Regions from separate parts of the Desulfosarcina variabilis str. Montpellier genome, predicted to be linked through region 3. Evidence: riboswitches for the same ligand, from Rfam matches in the RefSeq annotation. Region 3 holds a riboswitch; each other region holds the start of a gene.

Region 1 (10,525 bases), 520 kb from region 3:
CAAAGGCGGGTTGATGGGACTGGATGATGGACAGAGCTGCAGTCATGTTCTGCCGGGTCAGGCCGTAGGCGCCAAACAGGGATGCTTCCCGATAGTGGATCAGATTGAGCAGGTTGGTTTCAATGGACTGGTTTTTGCCCAATCCACTGAAAAAGGCCAGGCGTCCGCCTTTGGCCAGCTTGACAACGCTTTGACTGAAGGCAATGGGATCCGGACAGGCATTGATGGCCGCATCGAATTCGCTCTGATGGGTTTCCCTGTGGCAGTCGATCCGGCAGGTTTTCAAAAACGGTTCGGCCTTGGCGATTTTTTGGGCGTTTTTTTCGATGACCAGGGGAATGCCGCCGCGGGATTGAACCACCAGGGCGGCAATCAACCCGACACTGCCGCCGCCGTAGATGATCACCCGCTCGCCGGTCCGTATATCCAGCTTGTCTATGGCGTTGATCGTGCAGCCGACCGGTTCCGCAAAACAGACCAGGTGCGGGGCCATATCGCCTGGCACCGCAATCAGGCTTTGCGTCGGCGCCAGCACGTGGTCACTGAACCCGCCGTCAAAATGAAAGCCCATGATCTGCATGGATTCACATAAATTTTCACGGCCGGATGTGCAGTACCGGCAATGGCCGCAGGCGCGGCCGGGCCAGACCGTAAAACGATTGCCCTTGGCATCCTGGCCAATCAGTTCATGGCCGGGAACCCGCGGAAAAATCAGGTCCCGGTGACCCTCGTTCCACATTTTGGCATCCGTGCGGCAGATACCGCAGTATTGGACCCTGAGGCGGGTCATGCCGGCTACAGATTCCAGCTCCTTTGCCGGACCCATATGGATCTGTTTCAATCCTCTGAGTATTAATTGCATGCGCCTGCCTCCTCAAAGGGTCGTTCGGTCAGGGTCAAGCGATAGATGGCCGCCTGGACAAATCCGCCGGACTGAACCTGTTTTAACCGATCCCTGACTTGATCCAGCTGATGCATTGGAAAAACACTGGCCTTGTCCAGGCCCACGGTAAAAAATGCGTCTTCCTTGATGCGGATATAGTCGTCGCCGCATTTGATGATTAACAGATCCATTGGCGCTTTTTTCCTTCTTCAGTCGGTTAGTTGCCCAAGCGTTGCCAGGCCCGCTTCCGGTTGACGATTCTGGGCCTTGACCCAGCGTTTGAGCGTGGCAAAGGCCTGGCCGTCATCGATGGCGTTGCCGGCCATGACCATACCTTCATCAATCGATGCCGCCTTGCCGGCCACATTCAGAATCAGGGCCGTGTTGAGGACCAAAGCCTGGCGGCGGGCACCGGTGCCGTTTTCCCGCCCCCGGATCAAGGCCACGAAACGCCTGGTTTCCTGCTGCGGATCGCTTTCCGGCGCCAGATCGCCCGGCGCATGGCGCGCGATGCCCAGCTCGGCGGGCGTTAATTGATACTCGCGAATACTGCCGTCTTCCGCTAATTCAGCGCACCAGGTGGGGCCGCATACCGAGGCCTCGTCCATCCCCTTGTCGGTTCCGTCAACAGCGCCGTGGTAAACCAGAGCGCGTTGATAACCGATTGCTTTCATGACCCGGATCACCGGCCCAATCATTTCCCGGGCATAAACGCCCCGTACGCCGTGGCGGGGCATGGCCGGATTGGCCAGGGACGCGGCGATGTTCAGGGTGGAACCAAAATGAATCTGGGACAGAATACGGCCCAGGGCCATGGGATGAATGGCCGGACTCATTCCATTGAACAGGCCGATGCCGGCTTCTGCAATGCTGTGGGCCACCAGCTCGGCGTTGCATTCCACGTCCACGCCCAGGGATTCGGCCATGTCCACGGTGCCGCAGACCGAGGTGATGGCCCGGGCGCCGTGACGCGCCATGGGCACGCCGGCGGATGCGGCCACAATGGCGGCGGCCGTGCTGATGTTAAAGGTGTTAAACGCGTCCATGCCGGTGCCGCTGTTTTCCATCAGGGGCATGCCGGATGCCGAAACTTTGACCGTGTCCAGTGCATAGATCGCTTCCCAGGCGCCGGCCACTTCGGCTTCGGTTTCCCCCTTGGCAGTAAGGGCCGCCAAAAATGCACCCTGCTGCATGGCCGTGGTTTTGTCTTCCAGGATAAAGGTGAACGCCCTGCGGGATTCATCCCGGGTCATGTCCTTCCGGGCGATCAGGTGGGTGATCAACTCGCCAAAGGATTTGTCCGTATGCATGCTCTTTTTTACTCCATTTAGGGTCAATCGAATTTAAGAGCCGGACAGGTGAGGAGACGGGACGATGCTGGGCGTATCAATTAAAAACCCGCTTTGAACCAATCCTGTATCCCTTCGTCTGAACGGCCGGACGAAATCGATACGGACAGCTTCCAGCGGGTATCCGTGGGGCGGCATACAGTGATACGATGATAACACGCATGTTGCCAGGCAATGGACAGGCAGGCTTTCTGGCTTACGGGCATTGGTAAAAGGGATTGTGTTTAACAATCAAGCAAAAAACACATACCCTCCCATTCATCGGTGATAAATGGGGGGCTGTTCCTACTGGCCGCGCCTTCCCATCGACACCCTGTCGACAGTGGCCTGGCAATGTTTTTTTAAACAATTGCGCAAAGCGGCACCTCGTTCCCGATCACAGCAATGGCTGGTATGCGATGGCTTTTCACCATCTTTCCTTTTAACGGGGCCGCATTTGACAATCGGCCCCGCACCTGTCAGCCGAGAAGGCTATAAGCAAAATTGATTGCTTTTGTCAATGTTTCAGTCTTCAGGCCGGGCCAGAAGCCTTTGAATGGATGAATTACTGGCCCGGTTGTCCATTGTCGAGCGCCACAGCGGTGGAACCAGGGCCAGCAATACCATGGCGGGATAACCAGCGGGCAATTGGGGACTGTGCGCGTGGTGGTGCAATAATTGGTAATGCCGGCCCGGATGGGCATAGTGATCCGAATGGCGCCCAAGGTTGAAAAGAAATCGACTGGTCAGGCGGCCTCCGGCATTCCAGCTGTGGTGAAAAGCGACGTCTTCATATCTACCGTCGGACGCGATTTCGCGGGCCAGGCCGTAATGGCCGATATAATTGACCGTCTCAAGCAGGCACACGGCGATCATGGCCTGGAAAACGAAGTAGAAAAAGCCCGGCGCACCAAAGGCCAGGGCAATTCCGATCAGCAAGACCACCTGCCCAAGCAAAACCGTAACCATGGGATTGTTAAGATTCCATACGGGACGCCGCTTTTGTTCCTGGCGTGCGGCTTCAATGCTCCATATGCGGTTGAACCCGCCGGAAATCGATCGGGGCAGGAAATGGTACAGCGATTCGCCCATTTTGGCTGTGGATGGATCCTTGGGGGTCCCTAAATCCTGGTGGTGGCCGATCACATGGTCCATGCCCCAGTGGGCGTAAAGGACGGTGGCCAGCACGATTTTCGAGAGCAGGTATTCAAGACTGCCTTTTTCCCGATGGGCCAATTCATGGGCCACGGTAAGGCCCATGACCGCTGAACTGATGCCCATGGACAGGGTAAACCCAATCAGTTCCTCCACAGACAGGGACCACTCGGTTGCCACCGATGCGCCCCACACGACCATGACCACCTGAAGGGGAACACACCCCCAGAAAACAAGGCGATAGATCAAGTTGCCGGAAAGGGCCTGTGCCTGGTCGGCCGTTGGATTGTCGATATCCTTGGCAAAGGCCAGGTCCAACAGGGGAACCAGGCCAAAAACAAGCAAAGGCGTTAAAAAGATAAACAGGTTGCCGGACATCAACCCGATGATCACACTGACGGGAACGAGATAAATCAACGCATACTCCAACGCCTTCATAGAATGCTCCTTATACGGTTTGGCTTCATGGGGGCTTACAAATAGGCTATGAAAATGAGCAACAGGTCCAGACCCGTTATTTCGGACTTTAGCTCAAACTGAAATTGGGTTTGAGTAAATGGAATCGCATTATAGCCTTGTCGCCGTTACAGTGCAACAACCCTGGCTGTTTATCGTCTGAAAAATGAGAATTATTCCAACCTTTACAAACCGCAGGTGAAAAAATAGCGTTGATCGGTTTAAACCACGATTTCCCAGCAACGATGAATGGTCTTGCGTTTGTGTACATAATCTTCAGGAATCGTGCGGGCAGTGATTTCCTCTATCTGAGATACGTCGAGGGCTTCCATGCGGGCGGTGAAATCTTGATGATTGGTGGAGAAAAACAGCCTGGCACCCGGGCGAAGAATCGCCACCACCGCCTTCAGGAGCCGGGGATGATCCTTGAGAACGTCGAAAGTGATGTTGCGGGTTTTGGTGCTCGAGTAGGAGGGGGGATCAACCACGGCCAGGTCGAAACGCATGCCTTTGCGGCGGGCGCTTTCCAAAAAATCAAAGGTGTGGTCATGTACCAGGTGGTGGGCAGACATATCGAGCCCGTTGAGGATCAGGTTTTTCTTTGCCCACCCGATGGTGCTTTCCGAACGGTCCACGGAAACCGTTGAGCGAGCACCGCCTTTGGCCGCATAACAGGAGAAGGACGCGGTATAACAGTACAGGTTGAGGAAATCTTTGCCGGATGCCATGTCGCGTATCATCTGGCGGGTGTCGCGGTGGTCGGCAAACAGGCCTGTGTCAACATAATCACTGGGATTGACCAGAAATTTCAGATCCCGTTCACGAAGGATGATCTTTTGATCGGTATAATCGATGCGTTGATAGCGCTGGCCATCCTGTTTGCCGGCCCAGCGCTGTTTCAGATGCACCCGATCAGGCGGCACGGCCAGTGCGTCGGCAACAAACCGAGCCATTAACGGCAGCCACTCGGCAGTAGACTGGCGCCGCATGTATTCACCAATGACCAGATGCCCCCCATACCAATCCACGACAGCCCTGATTTCGGGGATATCCCAATCGTATAGCCTGAAGACCTCGATATTCTGCTTGCTAAAGCGCTTGTAAAAATGCCGGAATCGCTTTTTTACGCGGTTGGCCAACATTTCTGCCTGGCGATGAGAGTGATTTGTCGGATTGACGTCTGTGCTCAATTTTCTACTCTATATCCACTGATATCTGCCGGGGTCTGTCTGCTTCGGGCTTGGGGATTTCAACAAGCAGAACCCCATTCTTGAACTTGGCCTTGATCTGTTCCGGTGAGACCATGGCATGCAGCGTGAATGAGCGTTGAAACTTCCCGCACAGGCGTTCACGGCGATAATAGTTCACGGCCTGTCCGGTGGGATCGGTGGTTCGCTCCCCACTAATGGTCATCACGTTGTCTTTGACCTCCACCATTACATCTTCTTTGCTGACACCGGGCAGGTCAATTGCGACAACCACCCCCAGATCTGTTTCGTAAATATCCGCACTGGGGGTCCAGGCACACAGGGACAAGTCGCCATTCTCGTCCATCTGCCGTGGAAATGAGTCGTCAAACAGTTTGTTGATGCGGTCCTGCAAGGTTGCGATGTTGCCTAAAGGATCCCATTTGATGATCGCCATGGCGGCCCTCCCGTTTTTGCTGAATTCAGGCGTTGGTGATTGTTGCAGCCAATAAGATAAAAGGTGGATATGGCAATCGGCGATTTTTCTCAATCTTTTTTATGCAACGTTGGGGAAAAGCATATCCATCCACCGATGCTTGTCAAGCCCCAAGCTGAATTGCCATCCATGAATAAGCCATTGACCATTGATGGAACGGTACTGGCTGGTCTGCCTCAAAAAGTGCCAAGGGGACCAATATCTGATGGATTCGTAAGAATAGAGACTTTTTAGGAGTTCATCAATATTTGGGTCATATGAAAATGCTTTTTTTAGTAGGGCGTGCATGCCACAATTGGCTTGCAAAACCAGTCATTTTCTGGTGAAGTTGCTGGATATTTTAATAAATGGGGAGAACACGCATGAACGAGGACGAGTTTGAAAAGGATGGGGTTGAAAAAGAACCTTCCGAGGATGAAGAAAGTTTTGCCGAGCTGTTTGAATCGTACAGCGCCGGCATGAACGAAAATATCAATGTCGGCGATAGCATCCGCGGGCGAATTATTTCCATCGGCAGCACGAATGTGTTTGTGGATACCGGCACCAAAGTGGATGGTGTGGTGGAGCGCAGCGAACTGCTTGATGAAAACGGCGAGCTTCCATTTGATGTTGGCGATGAGCTGGATCTGTATGTGGTTGCCGCCGATGAGAGCGAAATTCGGCTGTCAAAGGCGATTTCCGGTATCGGCGGGTTGAACATGCTAAGGGATGCCTGGCAGCAGCGCATTCCGGTTGAAGGCAAGGTCGTTGCCTCCATCAAGGGTGGGTTTCATGTGGAGGTGGTCAAGCGGCGGGCCTTTTGTCCAATCAGCCAGATGGACGTGATTTATGTTGAAGATCCCGCCACCTATGTGGGTCAGACCTTGACGTTTATAATCAAGCGGTTTGAAGAAAACGGGCGCAACATCGTGGTATCGCGGCGTGAAATCCTGCAAAAAGAATTGGATGCCAGCCGCAAGGCATTCATGGCCGAGATGACCGAGGATGCCGTCTATGCGGGCAAGGTGGTTCGCCTGGTTCCTTTTGGGGCCTTTGTCTCCCTGGCACCGGGTGTGGAAGGTCTGGTTCATATCAGTGAATTAAGCTGGTCCCGCCTGGACACCCCGGAGCAGGTGGTAAAAGTGGGCGACCAGTTGCAGGTGAAGGTGCTGGGTATCAAAGCAGGCGAAAAACCCGGTTCCCAAAAAATTTCTCTGTCCGTCAAACAGGCCATGGGCGATCCCTGGGCCGATGTGTTGCAGCACGTCCAGGTGGGACAAAAACGCATGGGCAAGGTGACGCGTTGTGCCAATTTTGGTGCGTTTGTCGAACTTTCTCCCGGCATTGAAGGGTTGGTGCACATCAGTGAAATGAGTTACACTAGACGGGTAATGCGACCTGAAGAAGTCGTTGCCCCCGGTGACGAGATCATGGTCATGGTCAAAGAGGTGGATCCGGATCGAAAACGCATTTCGCTGAGTATCAAAGATGCCGAAGGCGACCCCTGGGCCGATGTTGAAGAAAAATTCAAGCCTGGAAAGACCGTCAAGGGACAGGTGGAAAAAAAGGAAGGCTTTGGTATTTTTGTCAACCTGGCACCCGGCATCACCGGGTTGCTTCCCAAATCCAAAATCGCCGCCTCGGAAAAGGCGTCCGAAATTGAATCCGCCAAGCCCGGCGCAATCATCAATGTGACCATTGATCAGATCAACGTCGCCGAACGAAAAATATCCCTGGGCACCGGAGATGTCGCCGACGATCAAAGCTGGCAGGACTATTCCGGCGGCGGGTCTGATTCATTGGGGTCACTGGGCGACCAATTGAAAAAAGCACTATCCCAGAAAAAAAATGGAGGCTGATCATGGTAACTGACACGATTCACGATTTGATCATCATTGGTGGCGGACCGGGCGGGCTTTCGGCGGCCATCTATGCAATGCGGGCGGCCCTCAAGACCGTTCTGATCGAAAAAGGGGTGCCTGGCGGCCAGGTGACCATGAGTGATGAAGTGGAAAATTACCCCGGCTTCATCCATATCAGCGGCGCTGAATTATCCATGAAATTTTCCGAGCATGCCCAATCCTACGATTTGGAAATGATTTCCCAGGAAGTGACCGCCGTGGATCCGGGACTGAATTACCACACCGTACGAATGGCCAATGGGGACATGATAAAAGCCCATGCCGTCATTCTGGCCACCGGCGGTAACCCCAAAAAACTCAATGTTCCCGGCGAGCAGGATCTTTACGGTAAAGGTGTGTCGTATTGCGCGACCTGTGACGGGTTCTTTTTCAGAGGCAAGACCGTTGTCGTCGTCGGCGGTGGTGACAGCGCGGCGGAAGAAGCCCTTTATCTGGCAAAACTGTGCAAAAAGGTGTATATCGCCCATCGCAGGGATGAGCTGCGGGCCAGCAAGATCCTCCAACAGCGTATTTTTGATGACTGCAACATCGAAATGCTCTGGAACACCGTTGTGACCCAGATCAAGGCCGGAAGCGATGGCGTCGAAAAGGTCGGCCTGAAAGACACGGTGACCGCTGCCACGCGTGATCTGGACGTTGATGGTGTTTTTATTTTTATTGGCTTCAACCCCAACAATGAACTGGTCCCCGCCGGTACCCGGATGAACGCCGATGGTCTGGTGGTGACCGATGAAAAATGTGAAACCCGCACGCCCGGTATTTACGTGATTGGGGATCTGCGGGAAAAGTATGCCCGCCAGATCGTACTCTCGGCAGCTGACGGCTGCACGGCCGCGCTGGCGGCAGCCCATTTTGTGGAAGAAAAAAAATCGGTTCAGGGAGACACCTGTGAGTTGCCGCCGGGTAGTGACCAATAGTAGTTGGTCATGCGGCCTTGCCGAAAAAGGGCAAGGTCGACGCTGCTATTTCCCCTGCATGGTGCTGGGGACGGTTCTCCTTTTGCTAATTGTAGGCGGTGATGCTGTCAATGCCTTTGACGTGCCATCACCCGCCCGCCTGATGCGAGAAATGCGTTTCGGGGTGGCGGCCCACGATGTTGATGGGCTGTGGAGTGGTGATTCAAAAGAAAAAGGGCCGGACCTTTGCGCCGAGGTGCTTTTTAACCGGTCGTTGTTGGATTCGTTGTTCGATTGGATCGATATCGGCGTTTACCCGAATGCGGGTATCTCAATCAACACCCGTGGGGACACCAGTAAGGTGTATGGCGGTTTTCGGCTGGAATGGCAGCCGCTAACCGCCCTCATGTTGTCGACCGGTTTGGGGCTGGCGCTGCACAACGGTAAGCGCGACACGGATCTGGCTGACCGGAAATCCTTGGGGGCACAGGTGCTTTTCAGGATTCCCATCGAAATCGGTTGGGTGCTCAATTCCCGTTACCGGCTTGTGCTTGCTTTTGATCACATATCCAATGCGTATCTGTTTTCCCCCAACCAGGGGATGGATACGCTGGGGGTGATGGTGGGGTACCGGTTTTAAAGCGATTTCCTGCCGAAAAAATGATTTGTGTCCATCCTGAAATGCCCTGCTGATTCAATCTCGGCCTCGTCTAAAAAGTTCTCAATGTAATAACAGAAGGAATTTTAAGCCGATTATGTTTGAACTGTTCAAACAGTGGAAAGACAGACACTTTTCCGATCCCCAGCGAGTGATTCTGGGCTTCATGCTGCTGGCCGGAGCGGGCTTGATTTACTTTCTGGGTGGTCTGCTGACGCCGGTTTTTATCAGTATCATTATCGCTTATCTGCTGGACGGCATGGTCGGATTGCTCCAGCGGTCGCATTTGCCGCGAATCGCCGCCGTCTCCATTGTTTTTGCGGTGTTTATGCTCAGCATGGTGGTGATGCTGTTGTGGCTGATGCCTCTGACCGTCAAACAGATCAGCCAGCTGGTGCAGCAATTGCCGGGTATGCTGTACATGGTCAACCACCAACTGCTGCAATTGCCCACCCGATATCCGGATCTGATTTCCGAAAGCCAGGTTCAGGAGTTCATCAGTTTCCTCAACACCGGTATCTCCACCCTGGGCCGACAAGTCTTGACCCTTTCATTGGCCTCGGTGGTGGGGCTGATGCATCTGGTCGTGTATTTGGTGTTGGTGCCGTTTATGGTCTTTTTCCTGCTCAAGGACAAGCGGATGATCCTGGCTTGGGGGAAGCGTTTTCTGCCCGACAACATGGACCTGACCGAATCTGTCTGGCTAGAGGCCAATGATCAGGTGACCAATTACATCCGTGGCAAGGGATGGGAGCTGCTGATCATCTGGGGGATCAGTTATGCTGTGTTCCGGTTGTTGAACCTGCAATTCTCACTATTGATCTCGCTTTTTGTGGGCCTTTCCGTGATCATTCCTTATATTGGCGTGACGGTCATGGGGTTTGTCATGGCCCTGATTGCATTTATCCAATTTGGCTGGAGCAGCGAATTTGCCTGGGCCATGGTTGCCTATGCGGTGATCCAGATTTTAGATGGCAACGTGTTGGCGCCGCTTCTGCTGTCCGGGGTCGTCAACCTTCATCCGGTGGCGATTGTTGTGGCCGTCCTTCTTTTCGGAGGCTTATGGGGCCTTTGGGGGCTGTTTTTCGCCATTCCATTGGCTACCCTGGCCAATGCAGTGATCAAAGCCTGGTTTGCCAGATTGGAACATCGCTCTGATGATACTATTTAGTTACTTTCCTGATTTCCCATCCTAATATTTGTTGTTTTTTGTCAGTTTTGGTTTGTAAATTGCAAATCGGCTGCTTCAGGTATGAAACAGATCGTTGTCGGTTTGGAATGCGCCTTGAAAATCAACACCATTTGCTTTTGTTCAGCGCAGTCCGGAATTGATATTGTCGACAAAAATGCAAGATACCTGTAACCAATAGTTTCGTTAACCTTTATTCATCTCGGCGCCATGCTCTGCGATTGATGGAGAATAGAGGGGCCAGCGAGGACCACCATGAAAGAAACCAGTTTTTTGACGCACAACACCAGAGTTCTGAACGACATTAGAAAGTTACCTGTTTTCGAGCCCTTTCAGGAAGAGGAGCTGCTCAACCTGCTGTCCATGAGCAAGATCC
Region 2 (10,525 bases), 1.3 Mb from region 3:
GTCTCATAGCCCGTTTGGGAGGAAGATTCCTTTTTTACTGTATGCGTCTGGCTCGCTGCCAGGTTAAGAATAGTATTACCCGGTGCCTGAATTCCTTCTTGCCAGATTTTCCCGCTCGCCAATGCGACGTGGACGATGAGCAGCACGATAGCCAGCAAAGCAGCTAATGATTTTTTCCTCATTTTTCTCTTTGGTTTCTGTTTTCATCACCATTGTTTATTTTTTTGCAATATCCAGCTCCAAGGGCATCATGGACGTTTCAACAATCGTGCTGTCCACGGCCGAAAACCCAACGTTTCGCATGGCGTCGGCGATTTCACCGCTATTGAACATCAAATCCTGTCCCGAAAACATCCATGACATGCAGCTCAATACAAATGCCTCCGGCCGGGTACGCTCATGCGTGGCGCCATCGGCCAGACTGACGAATACGCCCCCCGGTTTGAGGGCGCGATAAATCTTTTTGATCATGGTCTCCAGGTCAAAGCGAGCAAAATTGAGCGTTGCGCTGGCCCAGATCAGATCATAATCCTCACCGATGGGATCGTTGAGGTAATCACCGGCCATGGTCGTTACCCGATCGGCCATCTCATACTCGGTGATGAATTCCTCGGCCACCTTGGTTACCGCCGGTTGATCAAAAACAACCCCTCTCATGCTGGGATGTTCGGCCACGATGGCAATGCAGTGTAGCCCCGGTCCGCCACCCAGATCCAACATTTTCTCAAAGGATTCAAAACCATCGATTTGGGCGACCCTGGCGGCCATTTTTTGAGCGGTCCCCCCCCGTTCGTAGTTGGCCATGGACCGGGCATAGGCTTCCCAGATGGCTTCACCCCCCAAATCGGATGGCGCGTCACGGGGACCAAAGCGCACCGTATGCCCCATATCCGCCAGAACACCGGCGGACATTTTATCCATGATGGAAAACATCTGGCCTTGGTAGGCCGGGCTCTGACTGTGCAGGGCCGCTTGCGTGTCCGGACGGTTGTGGTAACAGCCATCTTTTTTATCCAGCAGCTTCAATGCCGTCAGACCATCCAGCAAAAACCGCGTGTACATGGGGTGGGTGCCTATCTGAGCGGCCACCGACTGGCTGGATTGCGGCGTTGCCAGGTAATCGAAAATGTTCAATTCAATGGCGGTAAGGAGCAATTTCGTTTTGGTGCGACCATTGATGATGTCATAGAGTGTATCCATTCGAATATCTAAATCAGGTAATTTTTGCATACGGAGTCTCCTTATTAAATTCTCTGTATTATTTATCCCATGTTTGCCTGCATGGTTTTAAAATCGGCAAGTCACCTGCAGCCCAACCGCTCCCGGATCGCTGTAAACGGCGTAATAACCGCTCCAAAAGCCAAAAGAATCGTATTGCTCGTCGAAAACATTTTTGCCATAGAGGTAGACATCAAAATGCGCTGTTTCATATCCGATCTTGGCATTGACGATTTGGTAGGCATCCCGTTTGTATTCGTTGGCCTTGTCAAAGTACATCTCTCCGTAGCCGATCAGATCGGCCCTGGCATATAAGCCATTGCAAAAACGGTACTGGGCGCCAATGCTAAAGGTGTACTCCGGGGCGTAGGGATTTTTATTCCCTGCATAATCCCCCATCACATCTTTGAATTCATCGAATTCAATATCGATGTATCCAAAGCCGCCAATCAGGCTAAGCCCATCGGTGACGCGGGTGGTCATCTCCAGCTCGATCCCCTTGCCGGTTGCTTCGGCTGCGTTGGTCAAATAGGTTTCAGCCGGTGCAACAGACTCGGTCACCTGCATGCCGGAAATATCCATCAAATAAGCGCAAGCATTGACAACCAACCGGTTGTCAAACAGCGTGCTTTTCGCGCCGATTTCATATGACCACAAGTCCTCTTCATCAAAGCTGTAGTATTGCGGATCCGAGGCAATAAAATTAAATCCGCCGGAACGATACCCCTTGGAGGCACTGACGTAGGTCATCATTGCCGGTGAGAAACTATATTTCAGGGCAAGCTTGGGAGTAATCGCATCCCATGAATCATCGATTTTCTTTCCGCTGATATGATCTTCAAACGTTTGCTCTTCCGTCTCATAGCGCAAGCCGCCAACCAGGCTGAACCGCTGAGACAGCGGATACGTCAGGTTGGTAAAAACAGCGTATGCCGTCCCGTCAATCTCCCTGTCCTTGACACCCGCCATGCTGGGATAGTCTGAGAAGGTTTCAGTATGGATATCTTTGAGATCCTTATCAGCATAGATTCCCGTAAGCCACTTCAGGCTACCATTGTCATAGTCCAGGCGCAGTTCCTGGGACAATTTACTGTATTGACTATCCTTATCGGTATGCATCAATGTTGCCGGGCTAAAATCCCAATCATTGGCAAGCTTGTCATCCTGGACGCTTCGCGCCGTGACCGACGTCAGTTGAAACGACCCGTTGACCTCATAATCGATTTTAAGGGATTGGAATTGGGATGCGCTATTGTTCTCACTTTTAAAATTGGAAGATACCTTGCGATACTCAGCAGCAGGCATCCCGAAAGCGGCCGCCCCGGTTTCTCCCAGATTCATCTTTACCCCACCCTCGTCGTATTGGATTTTTGATGCAACAAGAGAGATGTCCCACGGATCCGTCGGTGTCCACCTCAAATGGGCCCTGCCGAACCAGTGCTTTCTATCATCAAAGGGTTCGCCGGTTGTCGTGTTCTCGATAAACCCGTCTTTTTGGTGGAATTTACCTGCAATGCCGATAAAAAGCTTGTCTGCGAGGATAGGGCCGCTAAGGTTTGCGGTATAGGTCTGCGCCAAGCCGTCACCGGTCTCCTTGGAGAGCAGCTTGCCTACATCGGCGGACACTCTGGTCCGGAAATCGTTGTCCGGCTGCCGGGTAATGATATTAATCGCCCCGGTTTCCGTGTTTTTGCCATACAAGGTCCCCTGGGGCCCTCTGAGTACCTCTACGCGTTCAACATCGAGAAATGAATCCTCAAATCCAATATTTGACAGGACCGGGACACCGTCTACAAAAAGTCCGGCAGATACCGTCAGCGTCTCAAGGGGGGCCTGAATCCCTCGCATGGACGGTGAATACATGCCAGGGCCGCCATTGCAAAAAATCATGAAATTGGGGACAAAATCGGCAAGGTCAGTCACGGACTCAATTTTCCTGTCCTCAACCCCTTGCGCCGTGAATGCGGTGATCCCCATGGGTACGTCCTGAACATTTTCCTCTGTTTTCTGTGCCGTGACTGTCATGGGCTCCAGAAAATCTGACGTTTCAGACTCATTTTGGGGTGTTTGTCCGGCGATGACCGGCGGGATGGCTGAAAACAGCAGAATAACCGCGCATAGCAAAATCAATGGTTTTAAAAACATTTTCATCATGCTTCCCTTCTTCGCATCAAGGCTTTTTGATCTGACGGACCCAACCACGCATACTCCGGCCAACCGAGAGCACTTCAAATTGCCAAGGCTGCAGATTATAGTATATATGCTGGACCGGTGCTGGTAACTGACGCTCTTTTATTAGCCCGATCGTCTTTTTTAATGAGAATTTTTACTGGGCAGGTAACCAAAATATTTTTTAAAGGCCTTGGTAAAGTAGCTGGGGCTGGAATAGCCCACCATAAAGGCGGCTTCAGTGACGTTCATGCGTCCGTCGGAAAGAAAGGCCATGGCCGTTTCAAGACGCCGGTTGCGCAGGTATTCAAAGGGGGTGATACCGTAAACCATACGGAAACAGCGGTGCAGTTTGCTTCGGCACATTCCAACCGATCGGGCCAGTTGATTCAGATCGGGCCTGTTTTCCAGATCACCGGCCAGCAGACGCGCGGCTTCCCGGACACGATTCATGTCCGAGGAAGGCAGTGGCCTGGTGTTGGGGTTCAGGCTCTCAATGGCTTCGATTTGATCGATTTTATGGGCCATCAGTTCCAGGACCTTGCTTTCAAGAAAGAGGCGCCGGGCCAGTCCCTGGTACGGACAATTGAGTATCTGGAACACTGTGGTGCGCATGGCCGGTGTAATTTGGCCTTCATGGCGGGATATCCCGGCTGACAGATTCTCAAGCTGTGACGGCAGGACATCCATCTCCGCTTCGACAAAGGAGCAAAACCGCTCCAGATCCATCAGGATCGTAACGCGCAAGAACCGTTCCGTCCCGATGGTTTCAATCAGACCGGCCATGTTCGGAAAACAGTTGAAAACGGCATGACCCGGCTTGACCACCTTTTCCTCTTTTTGGCCCGCCGGCTGTATGCGACTGCAGCCCGATAGGCAGAAGCCAAATCCAAGGGGCGCCAGGGGAGGAACATACTCCAGGACGATGGGTCGTCGAAGGGTATAATCCATCGTGATCAATTGCATCCCGGATTTAAGACGGACGCTTTGAATGTGCCCCTTTCCTATGGACGGGGAAAGGGTGATCCGTTCATTTTTGGTTATATCCGTTAGGACTTGAAGCGATAGAGATATTTTTTTCATTTCAACCGTTTCCTGAAAGCTAGGCCGGGTAGTCCATCAACCGTTCAAAGTCATTTCCTCCCTCAGAAATCAGTTGCTTGAGATCAAAATAAAAATCCCCGCTTCCACAATACAATGGAAACGGGGATTCCGTGTTCAATCCCTGACGGCGCAACGACAGGCCGAATTGACTCCTTACCCGGGAGCGATGACAAGCCCATCCGCAGGCAGGTCTTCTGGCTTCACATCCATCCCGGCGGCCTTCCCGTTCGAGCATTGCCGAACAGTGACACGCATTGCCAGGATGCCCGCTTTGAACCAGTCAAAGCATATGTGTTACAGCGGCGGGTCCGCTCCCGACTTTAACGGGATTCCCTCATAGGTCCTTGCGAACGCCTGCGAATTAACAAACGATGTTGTTTAAAACATCTCAGATTGTGCCATGTCAATCGTTTTCCTAAACTGGGCGATTGTCGAGCTTAGGTTTTTATTGCCTGGCAATATCCAGTTCCATGGGCATCATGGGCGTTTCTGCAATCGTACGCGCTATGGTTCTTTTTGATGAAGGAACCCCGCTGCCCGTGGGAGCCTATCAATTAACCAGATTCCCTTTCATTTTCCAACTGCGGGCGGTTATCCGCTTCGTCCATAATCGATGATAGACGCCTTGTTTTTCCAGCAACGCCTCGTGCCTGCCGCGTTCAACAATTTCTCCCTTGTCAATGACGAGAATCTGGTCCGCATGCCGGATGGTGGACAATCGGTGGGCAATGACGATCAGGGTTTTGTTGTTGACAAGCGCCCCGATGGCTGCCTGAATGTATTTTTCGTTATCCGGGTCGATGCTGGCCGTGGCCTCATCCAGCAGCACAATGGGCGCATCCTTGAGGATGGCCCTGGCGATGGAAATTCTTTGCTTTTCACCGCCGGAAAGAGAGCTTCCCGCTTCGGTGACCAGGGTGTCATACCCCTGGGGCAAGGCGCTGATAAAATCATGACATCTTGCCGCGCGGGCCGCAGCCATGATTTCTTCGTCGGTGGCATCGGGTTTACCGAATCTGATATTGTTTTTAATGGTGTCATGGAACAGATAGACCCGCTGAAACACCATGCTGATATTCTCCAGCAGACAATCGGTGGTCATTTGCCTGATGTCCGTGTCGCCGATAGTAACCGCGCCCTCGTTTACGTCCCAGAACCTGACAATGAGATTGGCAATGGTTGTTTTGCCGGAACCCGATTGCCCCACAAGTGCGGTCATGGTGCCGGGCCTGGCGGTGAAACTGATATTTTTCAACACCGTTTTGTCATCGTAGGCAAAGCTGACGTCCTGGAATCCAATCTCGTGATTGTCGATGATAATATCCCGGCCATCCCTCCCCATGATGGGTTGATTTTTCAACGCCTCATAACGATTGAGGCCTGCTTCTCCCACTGCAAAGGTAGGAATGGCGCCGCCCAGATTCATGGCCGGCAAAAACACGTAAAAGGCAAAGATCACAAAAACCAGCGTAAACTCAATGCCAAGCGTTCCGTCTTTGTAAAATACAAGGCTGGTCCATAGGATCAACGCTGTGGCCACAAGAAAGCCCGCCTTGTAGACAAAACCAGGCGGGATATAGCGTTTTTCAAACCGGATGCTGCCCGCTTTGGTATCTCGGATGGCTTTTTTGGCGGTCTTGGCTCTCTTCCCCGCAATATTGAACGCCTTGATGACCGAAATCCCCATGGCGTATTCCAGGATGGCCTCGGTGAGCTTGCCCTGCTGTTCCTGCCTGAGGGCCGACTCCTCCCGGCAGATCTTTTCTATCCACCCGGCAAGCCCTATGGACACACCCGACACAATGATGGCAATGGCACCGATGCGAACATCGGCCACGGACAGCATCACACAGCCGATCAGGGTCATGGCAACGGCGGTGACCATGATATCCAGATCCCGTATGGCCCTTTCCTCAATAAAGGTGAGATCGGTCGAGATGATCGCGGCGACCCGGCCCAGATTCCCCCGGGTAAAAAATCCCATGGCAAAATACCGGAACCGGTCGCCGATACCAAGCCGCTGCCTTTCGCAGGCATCGTAGGTCGCCAGAAACATGAGATGATCAATCAACCAGGCGAGCAGTATCCTGATGAGAACCGCCGACAGCATGACCACAAACACCAGGAGAATGTCGCTTTCAGTCAGCGTGTCATTGGCCAGTTTTGTAAAGGCATAAAGAAGCATGGCCACCGGCACATTGGCAAACAGGCTTTCAAAAAAGGCCAAAAAGATTCCCCGCTGAACCCGTTTCCGATGCCGGCCCAAGAAGGCCATGATGCGTTTGTAATAGGCAATCATCTGGTGCCTCCTCCCACGTTGATACTCCACCCGGCAACTTTTTCATGGGCCTGCCACAGCCGCCTGTAAATCTGGCTTGACTGCATCAGCTCCCGATGGGTGCCTGCCTGGTGCACCTTGCCGCCATCGAGCACCACAATCTGGTCCGCATGCACAATGGTGGACAGACGATGGGCAATGACAATCACGGTTTTGCCAAAAATCAACTCCCCCAGGGCATCCTGGAGCTTGTCCTCGTTTTCGGGGTCGGTGAAGGAGGTTGCCTCGTCCAGAATGATAATCGGCGCGTTTTTGATGATGGCCCGGGCAATGGTGATTCGTTGCCGCTCCCCGCCGGACAGGGTCGAGCCGGACGCCCTGACAACAGTATCGTATCCGCCGGGTGTCTGCATGATGAAATCATGGCAGCAGGCGGCTTTGGCGGCCTTGACAATTTCTTCCTGGGTGGCGTCGGGCTTGCCGATGCGGATGTTCTCCTTGATGGACATGCGGAACAGAAAATTGTCCTGGGACACATAGCTGATGCACTGCATCAGATGATCAACGGGAATATCCCGGACAGAGATCCCGCCGATTTTGATATCCCCGCTGTGATAGTCCCAAAAGCGAACCAGAAGCCTTGCCAGGGTGGTTTTGCCTGCGCCGGATTCACCCACGAGCGCACTCAAGGTATTTTCAGCAAAAGACAGCTGAATATCTTCCAATACATTCTTGTCCGTGTAGGCAAAACACAAATCCGATATGTCAATATCAAAGCGTTTCGGCATCTGAGGATGACCACTGGTGCACAGTTCTTCCTCCTGGAGAATGGCCAGAAGATGGGCGGATTTCTCACGTAGCACGGCAACGGCGGGTGCAAAAGCCATCAACCGCAGAAGCGGGCCGCCCATGGAGAGGGCCAGCATGATCGAAAGGACCAGCTTGCCGATGGCCAGTTCCCCGGCCATATGGAGGTACAACCCCGCGGGCAAGGCAAAAAGAAGCGGAGAGGTCATCACCACCTTGTAAATGGCCGTGTATTTCCATGAGGACTTGGCCCAGTCGGCGGTGTAGGTTTTGAAATCCGTGACAGAATCGCTGTACTTTTTATAGGATGTGGCGGTTTGGTTAAAAACCTTGATGACCTCCATGCCGTTGATATAGTCAACGATATTGTCATTCATGTTTTTTGAGGCCGCATAATAGGCCTTCAGTTTTTTTACACCCTGAAGCATGACGAGCAAAAAGGCGGTCATCCCGATAAGCATCACGCCCAGTGTTGCCAGGGCCATTTTAAAGCTGATGACAAAAAGCGTGATCATGGCGACAACCAGCGTGGCAATATTGCCGATGCCCTCGGGTATCATGTGCGCCAAAAGCAGTTCCATTTCCTCGACATTGTCGACAAAATTCTTTTTGATTTCCCCATGCCCCCTTTTCCGGACATTTCCCATGGGCATTTTCAAAAGCTTTTCCGCAAGGGCCGCTCTCAAGTTGGCCAGGATGCTGTAGGCCACAAAATGGGAGTGATCCAGCCCCAGATACTCAAGGCCGGTTTTTACGAGCAAAAAAACAAGAACAAGTGCTGCCACGGTAACCATATAGCCTGTGGGTAAAGGGGCGTTGGCAAATAGTCTCGTAAAGATATGGGCAACCACAAGATAGGCCGCCATATTTGCCACGCCGCTGAGCAATAGCTCGCATACGGAGACAATCAGTCTGCCCCGGTAAGGGGCGGCAAAATCCAGTATCCCGTTCGGTTTTCGTATTGCTTCTTGCATAATCATCCCTTGGCTGTTTCTTTCATCGGGTATGGGCATCTCAGTTCCGCCACCGCCATTGGGCATTTAAAACCGCCAGTTCACTTGCAGACCAACCTCTCCCGGATCGCTGTAGATCGTGTAAAATCCGCCCCAATAACCATAGGAATTGTATTCCTCGTCAAAAACGTTTTTACCATAGAGATAGACATCGAAGCGTTCGGTTTCGTAGCCGATTTTGGCATTGACGAGTTGATAGGCATCCCGTGAATACTCATTTGCCCGGTCGAAATACATCTTGCCATAGCCGATCAAGTCCGCTCTGAAGTATAAGCCGATAGAATTCCGGTATTGCGCACCGATGGTATAGGTATAGTCCGGCGTATAGGTATTCCGATTGCCCTCGTAATTACCCAGCTCATCGGAGAAGTCATCGAATTCCAAATCCGTATACCCAAAACTGCCCATGAGGCTCAGTCCTTCGGTTACCCTGACCACTGCATCCACCTCAACCCCCTTCCCCGTGGCCTTTGCGGCATTGGTCAGGTAAGATAGGGTTGGCGAGACGGCATCATTGACCTGCATATCGCTGATGTCCATATAATAAACCGCGCCGTTGAGAATGATTCGGTTGTCCAGCAACATGTTTTTGATTCCGATTTCATAGGACCACAACTCCTCTTCATCATAGCTGTAGTATGGAGAATCGTTTGGTGCCGACGCGTTGAATCCACCGGAACGATACCCTTTTGACGCGCTTGCATAGGTCAGGATCTCGGGGGCAAAATGGTATTCCACGCCTATTTTGGGTGTAACGGCATCCCAGGAATCGTCGAATTGTCTATCGTCGAGATTATCTTCAAATTCCTGATCCTGCTGTTCATAGCGCAAGCCGGCAATCAAATTGAGGTGCCGGGTCAGTCCATAGGTAACATTGGCAAAGGCGGCGTAGGTGTCCCCTTCAATATCCCTGTCGGTGACACTGGCTATGCTTGGATAATCCGATTTGATCTCGGTTTTCAGATTTTTATAGTCATTGTCATAATAAAGGCCGAACAGCCCTTTTAATTGCGTCGAGGCATAGTTCAGCCTCAGCTCCTGGGCCATGGCCTTTAATTCATGATCTTTTACGACATGGGATAGCGTCTGGCTGGTGAAATCTAAATCGCCATCGGCTTTATCATTGTACGCTCTTCTTGTGGTAATCGACGTCAATGTAAACGAGTTGTTGATATCATATTTAATTTTTAGCGCTTGCGAATTTTCACGTGGTGTGAGCGTTCCATCAAGATTGGATTCAACTTTGCGATCCCCAGGAATGGAAACCCCGTACATGGCCGCGCCGTATTCCCCCAAACTCATATTTATCGATCCGTCGTCATGTTCAAGCATCGTAGCAATCAATGAGATATCCAGTTGATCCATCGGTGTCCATCGAAGATGGGCCTTACCCGACCAGTGTTCTCTGTCATCGGCGGTATCGCCGGCGGTTATGTTCTCGATATATCCATCGCGTTGATAAAATTGCCCGGCCAGGCCCAGAAAGAGTCTATCCTTTTGTATCGGGCCACACACATTGAACGAGATGTCTTTTTTTAGCTTATCCCCGGCTTCAGCGGATAGCATCCGACCCAATTCACCGCTGACTCTCCCCTGGAACTGGTTGTCAGGCTGTGCGGTGATAATATTGACGACACCGGCTTCCGTGTTTTTACCATACAGGGTGCCCTGCGGTCCCCTGAGAACTTCTATGCGCGCTATATCGAGCAGTGCATCTTCATATCCGAATGCCGACAAAACCGGTACGCCGTCGATGAAAAGCCCGACCGACGTCGTATAGGAGAGAAACGGTGCATGAATCCCCCGCATGGATGGTGTATTGATGCCCGGTCCACCTTCATTGAACACCATAAAATTGGGCACGAAATCCGCAATTTCGCTGATTGATTGGATTTTCCTGTCCTCGATGTCCTGCTCGCCGAACACGGATATGCTC
Region 3 (10,525 bases):
GCAAAAACATCCATGAACTTCAAAAGCTTGTAACTGGCGGCAAGATCAACCGTGGTCACGGCGTCCTCTTCCCAACGGACCGTGGTGTAACTTGGATCATTAAGCTTTACGACCTTCTCATCCTGCCAGCTCACATCACAGGTGAGGGTCAGCGGCTCCACGGGGGTAAACGTGACCAACAGATCAAACGTGTTGCGGGGCAGGTACTCCTTGCGGGTCCACTGCGTAGCTGTTTTATCTGCCTTGTATTTGGAATCGACGTAGGTATAGGCCAGATCGACTTTCAGCATCTGCCAGGGAGTCAGGCGAAGGTAGGCTTCCACCCCGGAGGCTTCCGCTTCGGATGCATTTTCGTATCGATTGAGCGTACCGTCGTAAATAATGCGGTCATCATATTCGGTAATGAAATAAGTGGCACCGATGGAAACCCGGCCATTGAACACGGGCTGGTCAACGCCGAATTCATAACCAAAGCTCTCCTCAGACGTCAAATCCGGATTGCCGATGGTAATCAGGGTGCCGTTTGACAGATATCCACCGTAAATCTCGTAGAGGCTTGGGGTACGGTAACCCGACCCTACGTGGGCATGAAATTTGGTGTCCGTTGCCTGGAGGATATAAGCACCCGAAGCCTCCCATACCGCCTGATCGTCGAATTCCTCGTGGTTGTTGTAGCGACCGCCCAGGGTAAAGAAGAGACTGCGTTGTAAAAAATTGGTCTGAGCCTGGGCAAAGGCGTCCCAACTGCCCCATGACTCGTCATAGTCGACCGCTGAATAATCGCCGGCATACTTGTTTCGCGGCTCCCGGCCGTCATAGACCGCCTCTTCATAATCCGCACCGACGGTTAAAGTCAACCATTCGGCAGCGTCCAGATTGTGCTGCATCTCAAGATAGGTGGTGTTGCCGTCATAGTTGGACTGGTCACCATCGGTTTGAGACCAAAAGTAATGACGTTCGGTGGCACCATAGGACCCTTTGAGTGTATAATTATACGCATTGGTCACGGCATGGCTCCAGGCAAGTCCCAACTGGTATAGCAGACTTTCACGATGTTTTTCTGAACTGGCCTGGTTTTTGATCAGGTTCCCGTCGGCATCCAGGGATGGTGAATTTGCGGACAGGACCAGATCATTGTCGGAGAACAAGGTACTGAACTCCAGCGCCGTCTGATCGGTAGGTTTAAAGCCAGCGCCAAGGGTAAACCCCTTGCTATCATATTCATAGCTGTCCTCTCCACCATAATCCTCACCGTCGGTGGTCACATAGATCGGATTGAAATCGACATAATATTTTTCCTGGCCATAGGCCAAAAGGGCATTGCCAATATAGGTGCTGTCCGGACCGATTTCGCTGCGCCACTCCACCACGGGCTCGGCGTGCCACTTACGGGGCATGATGTTGATCACCCCGCCCATGGCCTGGGAGCCATAGAGGGTGCTGTTGGTGCCCTTGAGAATTTCGACACGTTCCAGGTTGCTGCTGCCGTACATATCCTCGATAAAGTACTGCATGGTGCTCTGGGTGTCGGCCGCATCGCGCAGCGGCAGGCCATTGTATTGATACTGGACATCCTGCGCACCACTGCCGCGGATGCTGATTGTGGAAAATTGACCGATGCCACCGTTGCGTTTCAGATAAACGCCCGGCTGATTGTCAATCAGTTCAGGCAGAAAATATTGCTGCTGCTCCTCCCGATCCGACGCATAAATCACATCGACGCTCTTGGTTGTCTCGGCCATGGGTGTTTCGGTACGTGTGTCAGTAACCACCATTTCCTCAATGGTCTGGGTATCTGTTGTATCAGCTTTATCATCGGCAAAGGCCGACAATGGGATAATAAGAAAAAAAATAATTACTACAAGAATTATCATCCATCCAAAACAGTATTCTTTTTTCATCTTTTCTCCATTCCCTTTTGCTACAACGTGGCCCCAATGATTGGGGCCACGGGTTGATCATCGTTCGATTGGCTAGAACTCAAAGCTATAGGAAGCGTAGAAGCAACGACCCGGTTTGGGATACCCTTTCTTCTCGTAGTAGTCCTTATCAAAAATGTTGTCGATTTTGAAAAGCAGGTGATGATGATCAAACATCGTTACGCCAAGAGCCAAATCCACAACGGTAAAAGACGGGTATTCGATTTCCGGATAGCCCATGGCGTTCCAGTCGGTATCCTTCATCTTACCCTGGTTGCGGACATGCACTTTGCCGTCGAACAGGCCGTCATTGTACTGGATACCGTAGTTGATGGTGTACTCGGCCACATTGTGAATATCTTTCATGGTGCCGTCTGACTGCTCTTCCTCGGCCTTGAAGATATGGGTCGAGTTGGCGAACAGTTCAAGGGAACGATCCCAACCCAAGGGTGCGCCAAGATCAAAGGAGAGCATGGTTTCCAGACCCTCGATTTCAGCACCCAGGCCGTTCTCATACGTTTTATAGGTTTCGCTTACCTGGACATCTACAATCTTATCGTCTATATCCGTGTGGAAATAGGTCACATCCAAGGACAGGCCCCATACCGGCCGGTCGAATCCCACACCGGCATCCCAAGTGAAAGAAGTTTCCGGATCCAGGTCGGCATTACCCTCTGTGATCATGATACCGTCCTCTACCTCCCGCTCTGAATATATGGCCAGCTGAGAGGCGCTGGGCGGAACAAAGGCCTGGCCGGCAGTGGTGTGCAAGCGAGCGCCCATATCAAAAAGATAATTTAAACCCGCGCGGGGGCTGAAAGTAGAGAATTCTTCTGAATTGGCAGTGAAGTCGCTTTTGTAGGGCGTATCAACGGTTTCCACATTAAACGTATCGTAACGTCCGCCGGCCGTGGCGGTCAACCGCTCGTCCACGAACTTCCAGACAGTCTCCAGATACCCGGCCCAGTTTTCACGGCTCTCATCAGGAGAGGACGGCGCCTTGCGCGTGCCATCGTCATTGTAGCTACGGCTTTCCTTGTCGATAATCTGATAATCGACACCTAAAAGGAACCGGTGCGCGGACCAGGAAATCTCATCCTTGATTTGGAGTCCCCGCCAGCTGGTCTCCGAGTCATAGCTGCGATAGGCCGGCACAATTTCTGAACCGCTGTAGCGCCTGTAAGTTTCAGACTCCTCGCCGGTGTAATAACCGGTAAAGGAAAGGTGGTTGTTTGCTCCCAGGCCGCCACCAAGGGTAAAATCCATGCCATAATTATCGATGTCCTTGTTTCCGGGCCGGGTATCGCCATCAGCAAGATCACCCGGCGTTTCGATATCGCGGCCCTGGTAAAGGTCACCGCTCACATCGATACGCCAGGTTTCACCCAGATCGGCGCCCAGACGGAGCCCTCCATTCTTGGTCTCAAAGCTGGTATTGGCTCGTTTTTCACCATTGCCCATGGTAAGGTTGTCCTGCTGATCGTATCGCCGTCCGTAAATATCGAAGTCAAAACGCGAGCCAAGCCCCCCACCCAGGGATGCCTTCTGAAAATTGGTTTCAAAGGACCCAAAGCCGATTTCGGCATTACCGGTCAGCTCCTCGGTGTTTTTCTTGGTAATGATATTGACCACACCGCCCATGGCCTCCCCGCCGTAAAGTGATGAGGCCGGCCCTTTGAGGACTTCGATGCGCTCGACATTATCGACCAGAACGGTAGCCAGGTTGGATGCGCCCACCGGGCGACCATTTTTCAGGGTCAGCGAACGCTTGGTGATGCCGGAAAATTCCGGTCGGAACCCCCGGATGCCGATACCGGCCAGGGCGCCAGGGTATTCGATAACACCAATGGAAGCATTCTTTTTCAATTGTTCGGTGACCGTTTCGCCCACAGTCATTTCGAGATCCAAATTATCAATCACCTCGATTTTAGTAGGGATTTTTTTCACATTTGTTTCACTACGAGTGGCTGTGACCACCATTTCGTCCATTTCAACGGATTTTTCCGCCTCCTCGGTAATCTCCTCAGCAAGCGCCGGCATCCCCGTCGTCAACACCATCGCCACAATTATGATCAGCAGTTTCAGAACAGTTCTTTCATTTTTTCGCATCATTGTCCTCTGTCTCAGTCTTTCCGTTGTAGTTGCAGGGCATCGAACGAACGGCATCCGCCCCAATGGTCGGTCAGGGCAAATGCCATCCTTAAGTTTAACAAAAACCATTCATGGGGCTTAAAACGTATACGTCAGACCAACCCGATAGTTTCTTTCAGCCATCAGGTACCCCCGAACCCACTCGACCTGATCGTCAAACAGGTTCAACACACTGCCGCGCACCTCCCAATGGTCCAGAAAACGGTAGCGCAGGGTCAGATCCCAAAAATCGAAACTGCCCTTTTCTTCATCTTCATAGGTGTCGTAGTTGGTGATCATCTGAGGTCCCACGAGTACATGACTCAACTGGGTGCTGAAACCGGCATAGCTGACACTCACACCGCTTTTCACCTCGTAGTCGGAAATGTATTGCAGGTCTTCGCCAGTATCTTTGTCATCCTTGGTGGTATTGAAGGCGGCGTTGGAGTAAACAGAAACACCGACCGTCCAATCGAACATCCGGTCAATCCACCACTGGAAGTTGACGTCGAAACCGGCCATTACGGAATCGCCGTGGTTTTCGTAGGTGCTGACCGCATCACCGTCCACCTCATCGGTAACCTGCACGATCTTGTCTTCGTAATCGGTATGGAAGTATCCGACTTGCAGGGTGAAAAACTCGTGAAAGAGATCAACGCCCACGTCATAGGTCAGACTGGTCTCGGGATCCAGATCCGGATTCCCCAGATAATGCGTGCCGTTGCTGTGGACATAGTCGGCAGAGAGTTGATCGGCGGATGGCGATTTGAAACCTTCGCCGACGTTGGCCCGCAAGCGCAGGAATTCATCGATAACCTTTACGCCGATGCCTACCTTGGGAGAAACGTGATCGTAAACCTCATTTTTTTCGTTGAAATCAGGCAAATCACCGGTTTTGGGTCTCACCGTGGTGACATCGAAGCGATCGTACCGGACCGCGGCAATGACATTGATGCGATTATCCCACAAATCCAGGGAGTCCTGTGCGAACAGGGCCTGGGTATCATACTCCATGCCCGGCGTGTAGGGCGTGGACGGCTGCCCATCGGACACGCCCTCGGACTCCTTTTCCAGCCATTCCAGATTGAATCCGACGAGCAGCCGGTTCCAGGAATTCATGTGCCATTCGAACTGATGGTCGGTTCCTAATGTTTCGTCGATGTATTTGGTCTGATCGGATTCCGCAACCGGGTCTCCCCAGTACCAATGATTTTTATCCCGCAGGTAATAGGCCAGGCCCCGCCAGTGGACCGCATTACCGAAATAATCCCCATTGTATTCCAGATCGGCATAGGCGTGGTCTTTCTCGTTGTGTTGACTGGCGTCCTCCCGATAGCGGGTATACGCATCGCCGTCCCAATCGGGTGATTCGCTGGTCAGATCGGCATAGTTACCTCCCAGCCGAAGCTCGTGGTTTTCGTTGACGGTAAACACGAGGTTGCCGCCGACATTTTTCCGCGTGACGCCGGTGTTGTATACGGTCCCGAATTCAGGATCATCATAGTCATCGGTGTCTTCATAGGAACCCGTCAGATGGAAACGCAACCTGTCATTGACCTCGCCACCGGTAGACAACTGGCCCTTGTAGTAATCGAAGCTTCCCGCATCACCGCCAACCGAAACGAAAAGATCCCCGTCTCCTTTTTTGGTGATCAGGTTGATCACGCCCCCCATGGCCGCCGAGCCGTACAGGGCCGATGCCGGCCCCTTGGTTACTTCGATCCGTTCGATGCGGTCCATATTGATCTTGGCCGCATTGCCGGTGCCCACCCGATGACCGTCAACGAGCAGCAACACGTACCCTTTGACGTCATCTCCGTGGCTTTCGGTCCGGAACCCCCGCAGGCCCACGGGACTCAGCAGGCCGTTGTACTTGTGGAAGTGGCCGGTAATATACTTGCCGATCAGGTCGCCGATGTCGAGTGCACCGGACATTTCGATCTTTTCCCTGTCGATCACCTGAGTGGTGACCGGCACATCGATAGCGCGTTCCTCACTGCGGGTGGCGGTGACCACCATTTCATCCACGGACTGGGTGCCTTGCGTTTGCTGGCCAAAGGCAGCCGCACTCATCATCAACATGATCACCATTGCCGTAATCATCCTCTTCAACACTGTCCTGTTTTCATCTCTCATCTTTTCTGCATCTCCTCTCTGATTGATAGAGGGGGCAGCATTGTCCGTATAGCGAACACCTGAAATAAAAAAGCCCCTAACGGGGCTTGATAACTTCTCGATAACGGACAAGGGGCTCCCCCTGCCGGTATATAAAAAGTCGACCGAATCCACGTCAGTACGATTCACTTTTTTGACTGCAACCGGCAGGTCTTCTGGCTTCGCCGTTCGATGGACGGCCTTCCCATCCTTTTTCAACAGGACAGTGGCATTAACGCCCATGAATTTCTCAGAGCCTGTTTGATAAATCCGTCGAAGGCCCGCTAAACGGCGTTGGAAAGTGACTCAAAATGCTCACATATTACATATATGCTCCGCTTTTAAGCCACTTTCCGCCTTGTTATCGGGCCTGATCCAGACTTCTCAAACAGGCTCTCAATTTTGATCTTCCCCAGAATAGGAATATACAAGAGACAGCGTTACAGCGTCGGGTACGCTCCCGTTTTTCACGGGATTCCCTATTATCGCCCGGCATTAATATGTTCCAGGCGACCGGTTACAGGTTATATTGATATACGTTTTTTTCCTCCTTTTCAGTGGTTCTGAGTCCGGACTTCTAATGACGGGGAGATAGGGTGAGGGAGAGACACGGGGAAAAAGCTATCTCTCCCAATCTCCCCGTCTCCGATTCACCCAATCACCTTGTCACCCAATCTCCCACTCACCGATCACCGATCACTGATAACCGATCACCGTTTCTCATCATCACTCCACTTATCCGCAAACCCCACAGCAAAAGCCCGGCAAGCCAAATCGACAAACCCGCCGTTGTTACCTTGCGAACGGGTAGGCGCCAACTTCTCCCGGTATTCGGCAAGGCGCCGGTAATCACCACCTATCGCACAGGCCACCTGGGCGGCATAAGCACCCATCACCTCGCTCCAGCAGGTGGAGGGCAGCACGCCCCAGGCAAATTTATCCTTGAGATGCGCCATGGCAGCCACGGCAGCCACAGTCACCGGATCACGCTCGATTTCGGTAAAATTGTCACGCAGCAGTCGGGCCTGTGTTTCATTCAGATGCCGACAGATGGCGTCCTGCAATCCGGCCCGATTCAGACCAAACCGCTGGAGGTGAATCTTGGCCGAGCATTGACCCGCCGGTGTCAGATTGTTCTGATTAGCCAGGGTCTGTTTAACCGCTGCCTTTACCGCCCGCCCGATCAGTTCTCCGAGCTTGGCATGCTTGCCGGCGCTGGTCAGGGGCGGGTCATCGGTCTGCATGGCGGCCACGACAATCTGGTCGGTACCCGTGCCGGTGGCCAGGCCGTCAGAATAACGCGAGTTCACAGCCAGTTCCTGGAGGGCCGCACTCTTGGCTTCTGTCGCGGTCATGACGGTTCGGGTCATGGCGCCGGGAATCAGCGGCTTATTGATCAGGATCATGCTGTTGATGGTGCCCGGTCCCGGCTTGCTTTCCGCCGGCGGCAGTGTTTCGAACCCGTCGGCAGTCTCGAAAATCGAAGCCGGGTCACCGGCCCGTCCGGCATTGCCTTCGACGCCGCCGGTAATCACGGCCACCACCTGCAGATCGCGGAACTGTTCACACACAAAGGCGGCATTGTTCATATTGGCCGCCGTGCCCATGGTGGCACAGGACTCGGCTGGAAGGCCGTATGGCTCGCAGGTCCGCTCACGGTAGAGGGTAGGATCACGCCACAGTTTGGCTGCTATGCTGTGACTGTGACCGGCCGGCTCGCAGCTCTGATGGTTGTAGATATGCTCCAGCCCGTCCTGCAGGCCACCGGCCGCCCGACAGGTGGAAAGCACCTGGTGGGGCCGGATGAATCTGGCATAGATGATCTTCTCTTCGCGGTGGATCTCTACGCCTTCGTAGTAGGTTTCGATCAGCATCCTTCTTTCAATGCTCCTTATAGTTATTAAACCTTTTCTCCGCGTCTCCCCGTCTCCCCTTCCCCCGCTCTCCCCTTCATTTTCATCAGTCTCTGGCTTTATTAACCGTCCCCAAAGCCAAAACAAAAAACACCAGCCCGGCCACACTGAGCATGGCATAGGCCTGCCAGGTGGGAGACTGGCCAAAGGCCGTGCTGCGAATGGCATTGGACGCATGGGTGAGCGGCAGAACCGACAAGGTCTTCTGAGCCCAGACGGGCAAGCGGTCCAAGGGAAAAAACGTGCCGCCCAAAAAGGCCATGGGTGTGATGACGAAACTGGTCAACAGGCTCTGATCGGCGTGGGATTTGACCAGCATTGCCAGGGCCACGGCCAGGGAGGCAAACACGAAGCTGTTGAGCAGTACCGCCAGCCAGAGCAACGGCCCGTAGTTCAGATGCACGCCGAACAGCAGGCTCAGGATCAAAATCACGCCGATAGCCATAAGCGCGCGGGTCATACCAGCCAGCACCTCTCCGGCGACATAGGCGATATTGCGGATGGGTGCGGCCTGAAATTCCTCAAAAATATACCAGTAAAAACGCGCCACATTGATATCCGTGGCGATGCCGAAGCTTTGGGTCATGCTGCTCATGGCAATCAGGCCGGGGATGAGAAATTCCAAATAGGAACGGCCATCGACCCGCACCGCGCCTCCCATGGCATAGCCAAAGGCGATTAAATAGAGCAGCGGCGAAACCGCCATACCGGCAATCTGACGTTTGAACCGGCGTTTGAGAATCAATACTTCGCGGAGGTATACGGCGATGAATCCTTGCATGGTTGTGCCTTGCGTTATAGGTAACTATTGCTTTCTCTCATTGTTGGGTTTCGCTCTGCTCTACCCAACCTACGTAATTAGAGTGTTAAGTTTGAAGTTTGAAGTGTTAAGGAGCGGATCGGATCTAATTTTTAAAAATCGATAGAATACCTTTACTTAACACTTAAAACTTTACACTTAACACTGATTAATAGCTTTTAGTGCGCACCATGACCGGCATGGGCCTTACTCGCATGCCCACCATGCCCGCCACCATGTGATCCATGCCCATGACTACCATGCGCCTGCCCGCCATGGACCGGCTTTGTCTCACCTGGAGCGGCATCCACCTTCTTGCCGGTCAGGGATAAAAACGCATCTTCCAGGTTGACCCGGCGCAGGGTAAACCCATTGTTGCTGGCCGCACCCGACGCCTGGGCTGCCTCCCGGCTGGGAAAGTAGGTGGATTTCATTCCATCCTCGGTGACCCAATCGATGGCCCAATGGCCGACACCGGCCATCAGCGTGGTGGGTGTGTCCACGGCCACGATTTGCCCACTGTCCAGAAACGCCACCCGATCGGCCAGAAACTCGGCCTCCTCGATGTAGTGGGTGGTGAGAAATATGGTCGTGCCTTTTTGTTGAATCTTCTTGATCAACGACCAGATACGCCGCCGGATACTGGCATCCAGCCCTACCGTAGGCTCGTCCAAAAATAAAATACGCGGATCATGCAAAAGGGCGCGGGCAATCATGACCCGGCGTTTCAAGCCACCGGACAGCTGTTTGACAAGACTGCCCGCACGATCACTAAGCTCGATATAGGTCAACAGTTCTTCGATGCGCTGTTTACGGGCTGACGCCGACATGCCGAACAGGCGGCCGTGGATATCCAGATTCTCGCCCACGGTCAGCTCGCTATCCAGATTGATATGCTGGGGGACCAGGCCGCACTGCCGTTTGGCCGCCATGGATGCGGTTTTGATGTCATGCCCGTTTAAGGCCGCCGTTCCCGCCGTCAGCCGGGTCAGACCGGTGAGAATACGGATCGTTGTGGTCTTGCCGGCCCCATTGGGACCCAGGTAGGCGAACAGTTCGCCTTCGGGAACGCGCAGGTTGATGCCGGATAGGGCCTGGTGGCTTCCGTATGTTTTTTTTAGGTTTTGTATGTGAATCATAATATTTCCTATTAATGAACAAGAGGGGGAGAAACGGGGATGGGGAGATGGGGAGATTTTCATCCACCCACTCACCCCATCCCCACTCACCCTATCACCCTATCACTGTCCACCGGCCACCGCTCTTCGCGATTTCAATTTCTCAACATTATCGGCGATCTCCATAAGCGGCTGGCGGCGCACCCGATGCGGCAGGGCCAGTTCGGCGGCGATCTGGATATCCTTTGATTCCACCTCGGTGCGGCCCTCGTAGGCGGCCAGGGTCTTGGCGGTCTTCAGGATGATGATGTCTCCCCGGTGTCCGTCCACACCGACATCCAGACAGTATTGAGCGATTTCATAAAGTCGTTCCCTGGCGACGGCTACCTGGGAGTATAGATTTTTGGCGGCCAGGATACGTTCGGTCAATGCCTCGGATTCGGATGTCCACTGGCTGATGAAATCCTCCGGGTGATCATCAAACGCGGCACG

Evidence for each region. A riboswitch is a leader RNA that binds a small molecule or an ion and turns the genes downstream of it on or off. The one in region 3 is predicted to bind cobalamin.
Region 1: it holds a riboswitch for cobalamin, as region 3 does, so the genes downstream of both, trpD (anthranilate phosphoribosyltransferase) here and Dvar_RS38185 (TonB-dependent receptor plug domain-containing protein) in region 3, are expected to answer to the same signal.
Region 2: it holds a riboswitch for cobalamin, as region 3 does, so the genes downstream of both, Dvar_RS32430 (helix-turn-helix transcriptional regulator) here and Dvar_RS38185 (TonB-dependent receptor plug domain-containing protein) in region 3, are expected to answer to the same signal.

What each region holds. Positions count from the first base shown of each region.
Region 1 is NZ_CP159846.1:7,937,765-7,948,289, reverse strand. It holds gene cobT (nicotinate-nucleotide--dimethylbenzimidazole phosphoribosyltransferase) at 1-862, opposite strand, end outside; gene Dvar_RS35990 (hypothetical protein) at 853-1,074, opposite strand; gene trpD (anthranilate phosphoribosyltransferase) at 1,093-2,193, opposite strand; cobalamin riboswitch at 2,396-2,706, opposite strand; gene Dvar_RS35980 (alkane 1-monooxygenase) at 2,737-3,804, opposite strand; gene Dvar_RS35975 (class I SAM-dependent methyltransferase) at 4,044-5,012, opposite strand; gene Dvar_RS35970 (Hsp20/alpha crystallin family protein) at 5,017-5,466, opposite strand; gene Dvar_RS35965 (hypothetical protein) at 5,536-5,739, shown strand; gene Dvar_RS35960 (30S ribosomal protein S1) at 5,868-7,343, shown strand; gene trxB (thioredoxin-disulfide reductase) at 7,346-8,323, shown strand; gene Dvar_RS35950 (acyloxyacyl hydrolase) at 8,295-8,942, shown strand; gene Dvar_RS35945 (AI-2E family transporter) at 9,058-10,131, shown strand; gene Dvar_RS35940 (cyclic nucleotide-binding domain-containing protein) at 10,405-10,525, shown strand, end outside.
Region 2 is NZ_CP159846.1:7,171,739-7,182,263, forward strand. It holds gene Dvar_RS32415 (ABC transporter substrate-binding protein) at 1-182, opposite strand, end outside; gene Dvar_RS32420 (methyltransferase) at 217-1,230, opposite strand; gene Dvar_RS32425 (TonB-dependent receptor) at 1,288-3,372, opposite strand; gene Dvar_RS32430 (helix-turn-helix transcriptional regulator) at 3,532-4,470, opposite strand; cobalamin riboswitch at 4,658-4,864, opposite strand; gene Dvar_RS32435 (ABC transporter ATP-binding protein) at 5,042-6,790, opposite strand; gene Dvar_RS32440 (ABC transporter ATP-binding protein) at 6,787-8,550, opposite strand; gene Dvar_RS32445 (TonB-dependent receptor) at 8,617-10,525, opposite strand, start outside.
Region 3 is NZ_CP159846.1:8,457,650-8,468,174, forward strand. It holds gene Dvar_RS38175 (TonB-dependent receptor plug domain-containing protein) at 1-1,901, opposite strand, end outside; gene Dvar_RS38180 (TonB-dependent receptor plug domain-containing protein) at 1,974-4,031, opposite strand; gene Dvar_RS38185 (TonB-dependent receptor plug domain-containing protein) at 4,149-6,152, opposite strand; cobalamin riboswitch at 6,352-6,736, opposite strand; gene Dvar_RS38190 (adenosylcobinamide amidohydrolase) at 6,914-8,077, opposite strand; gene Dvar_RS38195 (ABC transporter permease) at 8,163-8,897, opposite strand; gene Dvar_RS38200 (ABC transporter ATP-binding protein) at 9,095-10,054, opposite strand; gene Dvar_RS38205 (ATP-binding protein) at 10,157-10,525, opposite strand, start outside.